Regions from separate parts of the Flavobacterium sp. ZE23DGlu08 genome, predicted to be linked through region 2. Evidence: riboswitches for the same ligand, from Rfam matches in the RefSeq annotation. Region 2 holds a riboswitch; each other region holds the start of a gene.
What was found. A riboswitch is a leader RNA that binds a small molecule or an ion and turns the genes downstream of it on or off. The one in region 2 is predicted to bind S-adenosylmethionine.

Region 1 (3,282 bases), 1.5 Mb from region 2:
GCAGCGATTAGATTTAGGAATTTTGTCATAGCATATTCGCCATCGAGCATTCCTTCATCCATATTAATATCGATGATTTGTGCGCCACCTTCTACTTGTTCTTTTGCAATGCTAAGTGCTTCTTCGTATTTTTCCTCCTTGATTAATCGAAGGAATTTTCTAGAACCTGTAACATTCGTACGCTCACCAATATTCACAAATACGCTGTCCGGCGTAATGATTAAAGGCTCTAATCCCGATAATACAAGGTTTTTTCTAGTTTCTGCTTGTGCCATTTTTTATTTTTTTTTGCCCTAAAATCAATAATTACAAAGAATTCCTGGCTATAATTCAGACGCGATACATCGCGTCTCTACGTTACATTGTCGCTGTTGATACTCTAGGTTTATACTCCTTTGCGATATCAGCAATCAACTTGATGTGCTCTGGCGTTGTTCCGCAACAACCGCCTATGATATTTACTAAATTGTCGTCTAAATATTCTTTGATGAAAGCTTGCATCTGTTCTGGCGTTTCATCGTACTCACCAAATGCATTTGGTAATCCCGCATTAGGATGTGCCGAAACATTGAATGACGTATTATGCGCCAAAGTTTGTAGATATGGTTTCAGCAAATCAGCACCCAAAGCACAATTGAAACCTACGCTCAATAATGGAATGTGCGAAACCGAAACCAAAAAAGCTTCTACGGTTTGACCCGAAAGTGTTCTTCCTGATGCATCCGTAATCGTTCCGGAAACCATGATTGGAATATCAATATTACGTTCGTCTTTGACTTCTTCAATAGCGAAAAGTGCTGCTTTTGCATTTAACGTGTCGAAGATGGTTTCTACCAAAAGCAAATCACTTCCTCCATCAATCAACGCTTCTACTTGTTGTTTGTAAGCAATACGTAAATCATCAAAAGTTACCGCTCTGTATCCCGGATCATTAACATCTGGTGACATGCTGGCCGTTCTGTTTGTTGGTCCTATTGAACCGGCTACAAAACGAGGTTTACCTGGATTTTTGGCTGTGAATTCATCGGCTACTTCACGGGCAATTCTTGCTGATTCATAGTTGAGTTCGTATACCAAATCTTCCAGATGGTAATCGGCCATTCCGATAGTAGTTCCAGAAAAAGTATTGGTTTCAACAATATCCGCTCCTGCTTCAAAATAAGCTGCGTGAACGGCACGAATCGCTTGTGGTTGCGTTAATGACAATAAATCGTTGTTCCCTTTTAAGGAATGTGGAAAATCTTTGAAACGTTCTCCTCGAAAATCTTCTTCGGAAAAATTGTAGCGTTGCAACATGGTTCCCATAGCTCCATCGAGTATGAGTATGTTTTTTTTAATAGCTTCTTGAATTGTTGACATCTTTTGTTTTATTCTCGCAAAACATTATAGTATTAAGCGCTTATTATTAATTACAAAAGTTCAATATATTAGCTCTTTAGCCCCGATTACCTCACTTAATTACTATTTTCATAGGAGTTCGATGAACTACGTTTGCAGTGAAAATCCTTTCTCGTCCTGAACTTGTTTCAGGGTGAGAAAGATTGCAACGAAAGCGGGAACGGTATTAGCAAAAAACGCCAATTGTTCGCTCCTGATACTGAAATAAATTCAGTAAGCTAAATATCGATATGTTGTCAAGAAAGGGTTTGAGAAATACTAAGTGAGTATTCGTGTGTTATCTATCTTAAATACTGAAACTGGTTCTGTATAAAGTAGAATGTAGCACCTTCTTTAAAGATAAAGGGTTGCTAAGGTTTCATTGGGTCTTTCCCTCCGCCTTTCGTGATAACTTTCAATAAATATATGAACAGTGCAAAGTAAAGACATAGCGCTAATACTTGCAAGTATTAGCGCTATATTTTTTAACTAGTTTGTATTATGTTGTTAAACTATGGCTTTCACCACGGCTTTTGGAGCTTCTTTACGAGTTCCGTCAAATCCGTCAACACCAGAAACTGTAGTGTATTTCAATACATATTTCTTACCTGGATTGATGATTTGGTAGGCTGCCTGACACATTAATGTGGCTTCGTGGAAACCACAAAGAATCAATTTCAGTTTTCCCGGATAGGTATTTACGTCACCAATGGCAAAAATCCCTGGAATGTTCGTTTGGTAATCCAAAGCATTATTTACTTTGATGGCATTTTTTTCAATGTCCAATCCCCAGTCTCCGATAGGGCCTAATTTTGGTGTTAATCCAAAAAGTGGAATAAAATAATCCGTCGCAATGGTTCTATGTGCGCCATTTTCCTCAATATCAATTGACTCTAAATGTTCCGCTCCGTTTAAACCAACTACTTCTGCAGGCGTAATCATTTTTATTTTCCCTGAGTTCTTCAATTCCTGTACTTTTTCTACAGAATCTAAAGCGCCTCTGAATTCGTTTCTACGGTGAATCAAAGTTACCTCAGAAGCAACATTCGACAAGAAAATACTCCAGTCCAAAGCAGAATCTCCTCCTCCGGCAATCACGACTCTTTTGTCTCTGAATTTTTCCGGGTTTTTAATAAAGTATTTAATTCCTTTATCCTCGTAAAATTCGATGTCTTCAATCAATGGTTTTCTTGGTTCAAAACTTCCTAAACCACCTGCAATTGCTACCACAGGAGCATGGAATTTTTTTCCTTTATTTGAAGTCACAATAAAACTTCCGTCTTCTTGTTTTTCAATGGTTTCTGCACGTTCTCCCAGTGTGAATCCTGGTTCGAATTGCTTGATTTGTTCCATTAAATTATCTACTAAATCTCCGGCTAATACTTCCGGAAAACCTGGAATATCATAAATAGGTTTTTTTGGATATAATTCAGATAATTGTCCGCCTGCTTGTGGCAAAGCATCTAAAATATGACATTTCAGTTTTAACAATCCTGCTTCAAAAACTGCAAATAAACCTGTTGGTCCGGCTCCTATTATAAGTATGTCTGTTTTAATCATTTTTTTATTCTTTATGTAATGTAATTGTGCTAAACTATTTAATTGCAAATTAACGATTGATTTTTACTACTTTCAATGATAAATATCATTCGCTATTTTGTGCTGTTTTTATTCTTTATTTTTTAATGCTTCGGTGATTTCGTTCATCTTTTGTACTTTTTCTTCGAAATTTCCTTTTAGTGTCTTGCGATATTCATTCAGGTTTTCGACCATTTTATTGATATCGTCTGGAATTATTTCTTCGAAAAACTCCCGTAATCTTTTGGCAGTTGTCGGTGATTTTCCATTAGTTGAAATAGCGATTTTTACATTTCCTTTGGTTACAATTCCGCCCAAATAATAATC
Region 2 (3,282 bases):
GGGTGAAGCTAAAGTTGGTATTATGCCAGGTTTTGTTTTCAAAAAAGGAACTGTTGGTATTGTTTCTAAATCTGGAACATTAACGTACGAAGCAGCTGACCAAGTAGTAAAACAAGGATTAGGAATCACTACTGCAATTGGTATTGGTGGAGACCCAATCATTGGAACAACTACAAAAGAAGCAGTTGAATTATTGATGAATGACCCAGAAACAGAATGTATCGTAATGATAGGTGAAATAGGTGGACAATTAGAAGCTGATGCTGCTCATTGGATCAAAGCGGATGGTAACCGTAAGCCAGTTGTAGGTTTCATTGCAGGAGTTACTGCTCCTCCGGGACGTACAATGGGACATGCAGGTGCTATCGTTGGTGGATCTGACGATACTGCTGAAGCTAAAAAACAAATCATGAGAGAATGTGGAATTCACGTGGTAGATTCTCCAGCTGAAATTGGTAAAAAAGTAAAAGAAGTTTTAGGTTAATCTAAACTCTAATTAAATATTTTAAAAGCCTCACAATTTGTGGGGCTTTTTTATTATAAATTGAATTAAAGAAATATCTTTGCACTTTATTAAATGCATCTGTTTTTAAGATGTAATCCTAATAAGAACAAACATAAACGATTGGTTTCTAATGGACCTCACGATTTTGTGGGGTATTTTTTTGTCGAAGCCAGTTCAAATAAAAATAAAATAATATGTACAAAGAGTTAAAAAAATTCAAAGTTAGCAATCAGTTTTCATTTACTACAGAAGATAGTTTAGCAGAAGTTTGCAATGCATCAGAAGGATCTGGAGTATTTTTAGTGTATTCAGTAGGAGATGAAAAAGAGTTAATTATGGTTGGTTCTACAGGAACTGTTCAAAACAACGGAACTTTGAAAATTAAAAATGGTGGTTTAAAAGACAAAATTGTTGAAGGACACCAATTTGCTAAAACTGGAAGAAAATATTCTTGGCCTGCACAAATGAAAATCGAAGATATCAGTACACTAGAAGTGGTTTGGTATGAGACATTCAACGATAAAACTAAAGTGATTCCAACATTTGTAGAAGGACAAGTTTTACAAAACTTCCTTGACGAAAATGGAAGACTGCCAAAATGGAATGTAGCTTTTTAATTATTTAAAGTCTGCCTTTCAACATCTTAATTATAATCGCGCTACATTTTCATGTGGCGCTTTTTTTTGAATTATCTTTTTTTGGAATAAAATTAGGCTAATTTCATAAATAATTAATTACTTTTGCACCCGTTATCACGAATCCTTCAATAGGATAGCAACCTGCAACAACAAGCAAGGTGCTAAAACGATAAGCCAAATCCTTTGGAAAAAATGTTGTTTACATTCCCATATTTAGCTTTGTTTTTCGTCATAATTTTTAATTTTAAATTATTTTTATGACTTTATTTTCAAAAGAAAAAGGAAATGCCTTTGCCTTGATTCCTTTATTGGTTTTTATTTTTACTTTTTTAGGAGCAGGAATTGTTCTGAATGATTTTTATGCTTTTCCATCGCCAGTGGCAGTTGTAGTTGGTATCATAGCAGCCTTTTTACTTTTCAAATCCACTACTGATGAAAAAGTTGCTACATTGTTTGCAGGATGTGGTGAAAGTAAAATCATGACCATGTGTTTAATTTATTTGCTAGCAGGAGCCTTCGCAGTAGTAAGTAAAGCGATGGGTGGAGTTGATGCTGTCGTGAATCTTGGAATAAATACTATTGATGTTGCTTATTTTCCTTTAGGAATTTTCTTGATTGCTTCTTTTTTATCAACTGCTACAGGAACATCAGTGGGTGCAATTGTAGCTATTGGCCCGATAGCTGTCGCTTTAGCTGATAAAAGCGGTGCTTCATTACCTTTAATTTCAGGCGCTTTATTAGGTGGCTCTATGTTAGGAGATAATCTTTCGATGATTTCTGATACTACTATCGCAGCAACGCAGTCATTGGGATGTGATCTAAAGGACAAGTTTAAGATTAACTTATTTATTGCCTTTCCTGCTGCAATTTTGACTATTATGGTTTTCTTTTATCTTGGTTTAAACTCGGATATTGTGACTGTTGCCATTGCAAAAAATGATTTTTCCTGGATTGCAATTGTCCCTTATATATTAGTAATAGTATTGGCGGTAGTAGGTGTTAATGTATTTTCAACATTACTTATTGGAACTTTATTGGCAGGAATCATAGGTTATTTTAGTGGTTCGTTTACGTTAATGGAGTTCACTCAAAAGATATATGAAGGCTTTACCAGTATGACTGATATTTTCTTATTATCAATGCTTACTGGAGGTTTAGCAGCTATGGTAGATAAAGCGGGTGGAATAACGTATTTATTAGTTCAAATTAAAAAAAGAATTAAAAGTAAAAAATCAGCTCAAGCGGGAATTGGTGCTTTAGTGGGTTTTGCTAATTTAGCAATAGCGAACAACACGGTTTCTATTGTAATTACAGGACCTATTGCCAAAGAAATTAATGATGAATATGAATTGAATCCTAGAAAAACGGCTGCAATTCTGGATATTTTTTCGTGTATAATTCAAGGAGTTTTACCGTATGGCGCTCAAGTATTGCTTATATTGAGCTACACTAATGGAAAATTAGATTTCTTTGACTTAATTAGTAATGCTTGGTACCATTTATTTTTACTAATTTTCACATTGGTGGCTATTTATATTTCGTTTTGGGACAAATGGACAAAGCGATTCTTTAAAATTTAAGAATTGAATTTTTGACTGTAATTGCTTTTGAATTTTTTTTAAAAAGGGAATTATTATATATTTGACGGGTGTAAGATAGCCCTGATAGTAGTGAAAATCCTTTTATGTGAACGTTAGTGTTCATAAAAGATTGAAGCGGATAGCAGGATTAGCTTCAAATAAAATTTAAACTAATTTTTGAATATGAAATTACTAGAAGGAAAAGTTGCCATAATTACAGGTGCAAGTCGCGGAATTGGAAAAGGAATTGCAGAAGTTTTTGCAAAACATGGTGCAAATGTTGCATTTACATACAGTTCGTCAGTGGAATCAGCTTTGGCTCTTGAAAATGAATTGAACGCTTTAGGAATTAAAGCTAAAGGATATCAATCTAACGCAGCCGATTTTAATGAAGCGCAAACTTTTGTAGATGCAGTTTTGGCTGAATTTGGAACGGTTGATATTTTAATTAATAACGCTGGGATAACTAAAGACAACCTTTTGATGCGTATGTCCGAAGAAGATTTTGACAAAGTGATGGATGTCAATTTGAAATCAGTTTTTAATATGACTAAAGCAA
Region 3 (3,282 bases), 1.5 Mb from region 2:
TTCCTCAGACAAATCTACCTCTTGATAATCGTCTTGTTGGTATTTTTTAAAGTCCTCAAAAAGCGGTTTGTAATCTCCGTTTTTAGAAGCAATACCTAAAATTTCTTCTAATTCATCTGTAGCATTTCCACGTGCCGATACTACAATTGCAATTTCTTCTCCTTGATTTACTTTATCGGTAATAATTGCAACTACTTTATTTATTCCGTCGCCATTCGATAAAGATTTACCTCCAAATTTTAATATTTTCATTGTGTTGTGTTTTTTTGGCTTAGAATATATCCTGAAGCAAATTGTGTAATTGTTTGTATTCTATCAAAAAAGCGTCATGTCCGTGAATGGAAACGATTTCCTGATAGGTGACATTATTTTTATATTTTTTTAATTCCTCGTATGTTGCTTTATTTTCATTTGCCGTAAAAAACAAGTCTGAATTGATTCCGATGATATGAATATCAGCTTCAATTTTTGACGTTATTTCTTCGAATGAAGAGCTATTTCTAGTAATATCTATCGTCTTCAATAATTGATTCATCATTTTATAAGACGAAATTTGAAACCGTTTTTGAAGTTTTTTACCGTGATGATCCAGCCAACTTTCAACATTGAAAATGGCTAATTCCTCATTAGTGGTTCTCTGAAATTTTGCAGTAAAAGATTCTGGAGTTCGGTAGCAAAGCATGGCATGAATTCGAGCGTCTTCAATAGGTTTTGAAGAATTCTTTAGAATTTGCTCTTGCAAAAAGCAATTGGCAATTAACCAGTCTGTCGATTTCCAATCGGTTGCGATAGGAATTAAATGTTGCGTGATTTTTGGTTCTAAAGCAACCAATTCCCAAGCAATTCCTCCGCCAACAGAACCGCCAATAATAGCATAAAGCTGTTTGATTTTAAGAAAATGAATGCCTTCAATAAAAATTCTGGCAATGTCTCTGGTATTAAATTCCGAATAATTCTCAATAACGGCATCATCAAAACCATTTCCCGGAACATTAAAAGCCAGTATTGTATATGTATTAGTATCGATAGTTTTGTGTACACCAATTAAATCATTCCACCAACCTTTGTCTCCCACAACTTGGGAATTTCCGGTTAATGCATGATTTACCAAAACGATTGGAGCGGTATGTAAAGCCGGTCCAAAAACTTGAAAACTTAAGTTTAAGGCAGGATAAAAAGCCCCACTTTCGGTGGTGAAATTTTGTACGGTAATAGATGTTGGTTTATTTTCCAATTTCAAATCTTTTATGATTTTTGATTTGTGTCTGGAAATATTAGAAAGAAAGCTAGAAGTGAACTAGAAGAATTCTTTGTGTTATCTTTCCTTTAGATTCTGAAATATCCCGAGGCTTCGGGACAGAATAAAGGTAGAATGCAGCACCTTCTTCGATAAATCGAAGGGTTGCTAAGGCTTCATCGGGTCTAATCCCTCTGCCTTTCTTTATAACATTTCAATACGTTTTTGAACTTAAAGGCACAAATTAACTACTATTTTTTTAAACAACCAAATTTTTATCAAATTGGTTCTAATTGATTTATTGCAAATTGACTTGAAAAAATCGCACGCATAATTATTATCCCGACGAAAGAGAAAACACCATATTAGGGTTTTATCTTTCGTCGAAATCATAATTTGAGATTTACCATCAAAGATTCAAAAGCTAAAACAACCATCACTTTTTTAAATAAAAAGTTCTTCATTTTCTTTTGAATACATTTGGAACAGCAATGAACTCGGCACTATTTTTTGTGCCAAAGGATCATTTTTTGAAATTTCAAATCTTGGATTAGTCAATTCATTTTTTGAATCGATTTCCTTTTTAGTTTTGGTTCTAAAACTAAAGCTTTTTAGTAACCGAAATGCCTTTGGGAAATGTTTTGATGTGCTCATAATCTTTTAATTTATGATGTTAGTTTTGTTTTAAATTATTTTTGAATTCTGAAATTCTCTATGCTTATTAACTAATCTGAATAAAAAAAACCTTTTAGATGCGTATCCAAAAGGGGTTTTTAAGTTGTGTTATAACTTATACTTTTGGAATCAACAGACACGAACGCACATAATGGCATTGGCGCAAATCATATTTTTGACTTTAAAATTATTTATATTCTGGATTTTCAGGTTATTCATTCTATGATTAATATTGTTTTATTTTCAGCTAAATAGAGTTCAAAAAAAAAGCCTCCCATTTTTTTGGGAGGCTTTTGCTATATAAATTTGAATTAAAATTTAAGCAATACACGACCCACAGGACTTTTCCTGAATGGCTTTTGACATATTACACACATTAAATTTCATGTTTCTTTTTTTGTTGTAACAAATATGCTAACTATTTCTGAATTTTCCAAATAAGTTTTAAAAAAAATACAAAGAAAAACCAGCCTCGCATTCCCTTTTGTATTTATATAAGTAGATGAAAAGATTTATCAGCAAAAAAAAGTTAAGATTAATTTGCAATTCAAAATGGTTTCATACATTTGCACCCGAATACAAGAGGAAAAATTTGAACTGATTGCAACCTCTTCATAATGAAATCAATTCATTATGGATACTGAAAATTTTTCAGTAGAAAAAATGCTAAAGCAGAAACTCTTCTTTAGTCCTTTTCAGCAATTATTTTTTCTCGCTTAATTTTAAAATAATAATTATTATGGCCTATTTATTTACGTCAGAATCTGTAAGCGAAGGACATCCAGACAAAATTGCAGATCAAATTTCGGATGCATTAATTGATAATTTTTTGGCATTTGATGCTGACTCAAAAGTAGCTTGCGAAACTTTAGTAACTACTGGCCAGGTAATTTTGGCTGGTGAAGTAAAATCAAATACATATTTAGACGTGCAACAAATCGCTCGTGATGTAATCAAGAAAATTGGTTACACAAAAAGCGAATACATGTTTGAAGCTAATTCTTGTGGAATTCTTTCTGCTATTCACGAACAATCTGCTGACATCAATCAAGGTGTTGACAGAAAAAATCCTGAAGAGCAAGGTGCTGGTGACCAAGGAATGATGTTTGGTTACGCTACTAATGAAACGGAAAATTATATGCCATTGGCACTTGATTTATCTCATAAATTATTGCAGGAATTGGCTATTTTAAGACGTGAAAATAACGAAATTACGTATTTGCGTCCGGATGCTAAATCTCAAGTAACTTTAGAATACAGCGATGACAATAAGCCAACTCGTATTGATGCCATTGTAATCTCGACACAACATGATGATTTTGACGAAGAAGCTAAAATGCTTGCAAAAATCAAAAAAGACATTGTTGAAA

Region 1: linked by a shared signal. The riboswitch ahead of Q1W72_RS06560 (homocysteine S-methyltransferase family protein) and the one ahead of Q1W72_RS16925 (Na+/H+ antiporter NhaC family protein) in region 2 are both predicted to bind S-adenosylmethionine.
Region 3: linked by a shared signal. The riboswitch ahead of Q1W72_RS06625 (alpha/beta fold hydrolase) and the one ahead of Q1W72_RS16925 (Na+/H+ antiporter NhaC family protein) in region 2 are both predicted to bind S-adenosylmethionine.

What each region holds. Positions count from the first base shown of each region.
Region 1 covers NZ_CP130045.1:1,491,216-1,494,497, forward strand. The annotation lists gene metH (methionine synthase) at 1-275, opposite strand, end outside; gene Q1W72_RS06560 (homocysteine S-methyltransferase family protein) at 358-1,359, opposite strand; SAM riboswitch class I at 1,673-1,792, opposite strand; gene Q1W72_RS06565 (NAD(P)/FAD-dependent oxidoreductase) at 1,885-2,937, opposite strand; gene Q1W72_RS06570 (bifunctional precorrin-2 dehydrogenase/sirohydrochlorin ferrochelatase) at 3,046-3,282, opposite strand, start outside.
Region 2 covers NZ_CP130045.1:3,867,789-3,871,070, forward strand. The annotation lists gene sucD (succinate--CoA ligase subunit alpha) at 1-484, shown strand, start outside; gene Q1W72_RS16920 (hypothetical protein) at 700-1,122, shown strand; SAM-I-IV-variant riboswitch at 1,250-1,346, shown strand; gene Q1W72_RS16925 (Na+/H+ antiporter NhaC family protein) at 1,401-2,723, shown strand; gene fabG (3-oxoacyl-[acyl-carrier-protein] reductase) at 2,907-3,282, shown strand, end outside.
Region 3 covers NZ_CP130045.1:1,506,451-1,509,732, forward strand. The annotation lists gene thrA (bifunctional aspartate kinase/homoserine dehydrogenase I) at 1-252, opposite strand, end outside; gene Q1W72_RS06625 (alpha/beta fold hydrolase) at 272-1,234, opposite strand; SAM riboswitch class I at 1,313-1,450, opposite strand; gene Q1W72_RS06630 (hypothetical protein) at 1,682-1,891, opposite strand; gene metK (methionine adenosyltransferase) at 2,652-3,282, shown strand, end outside.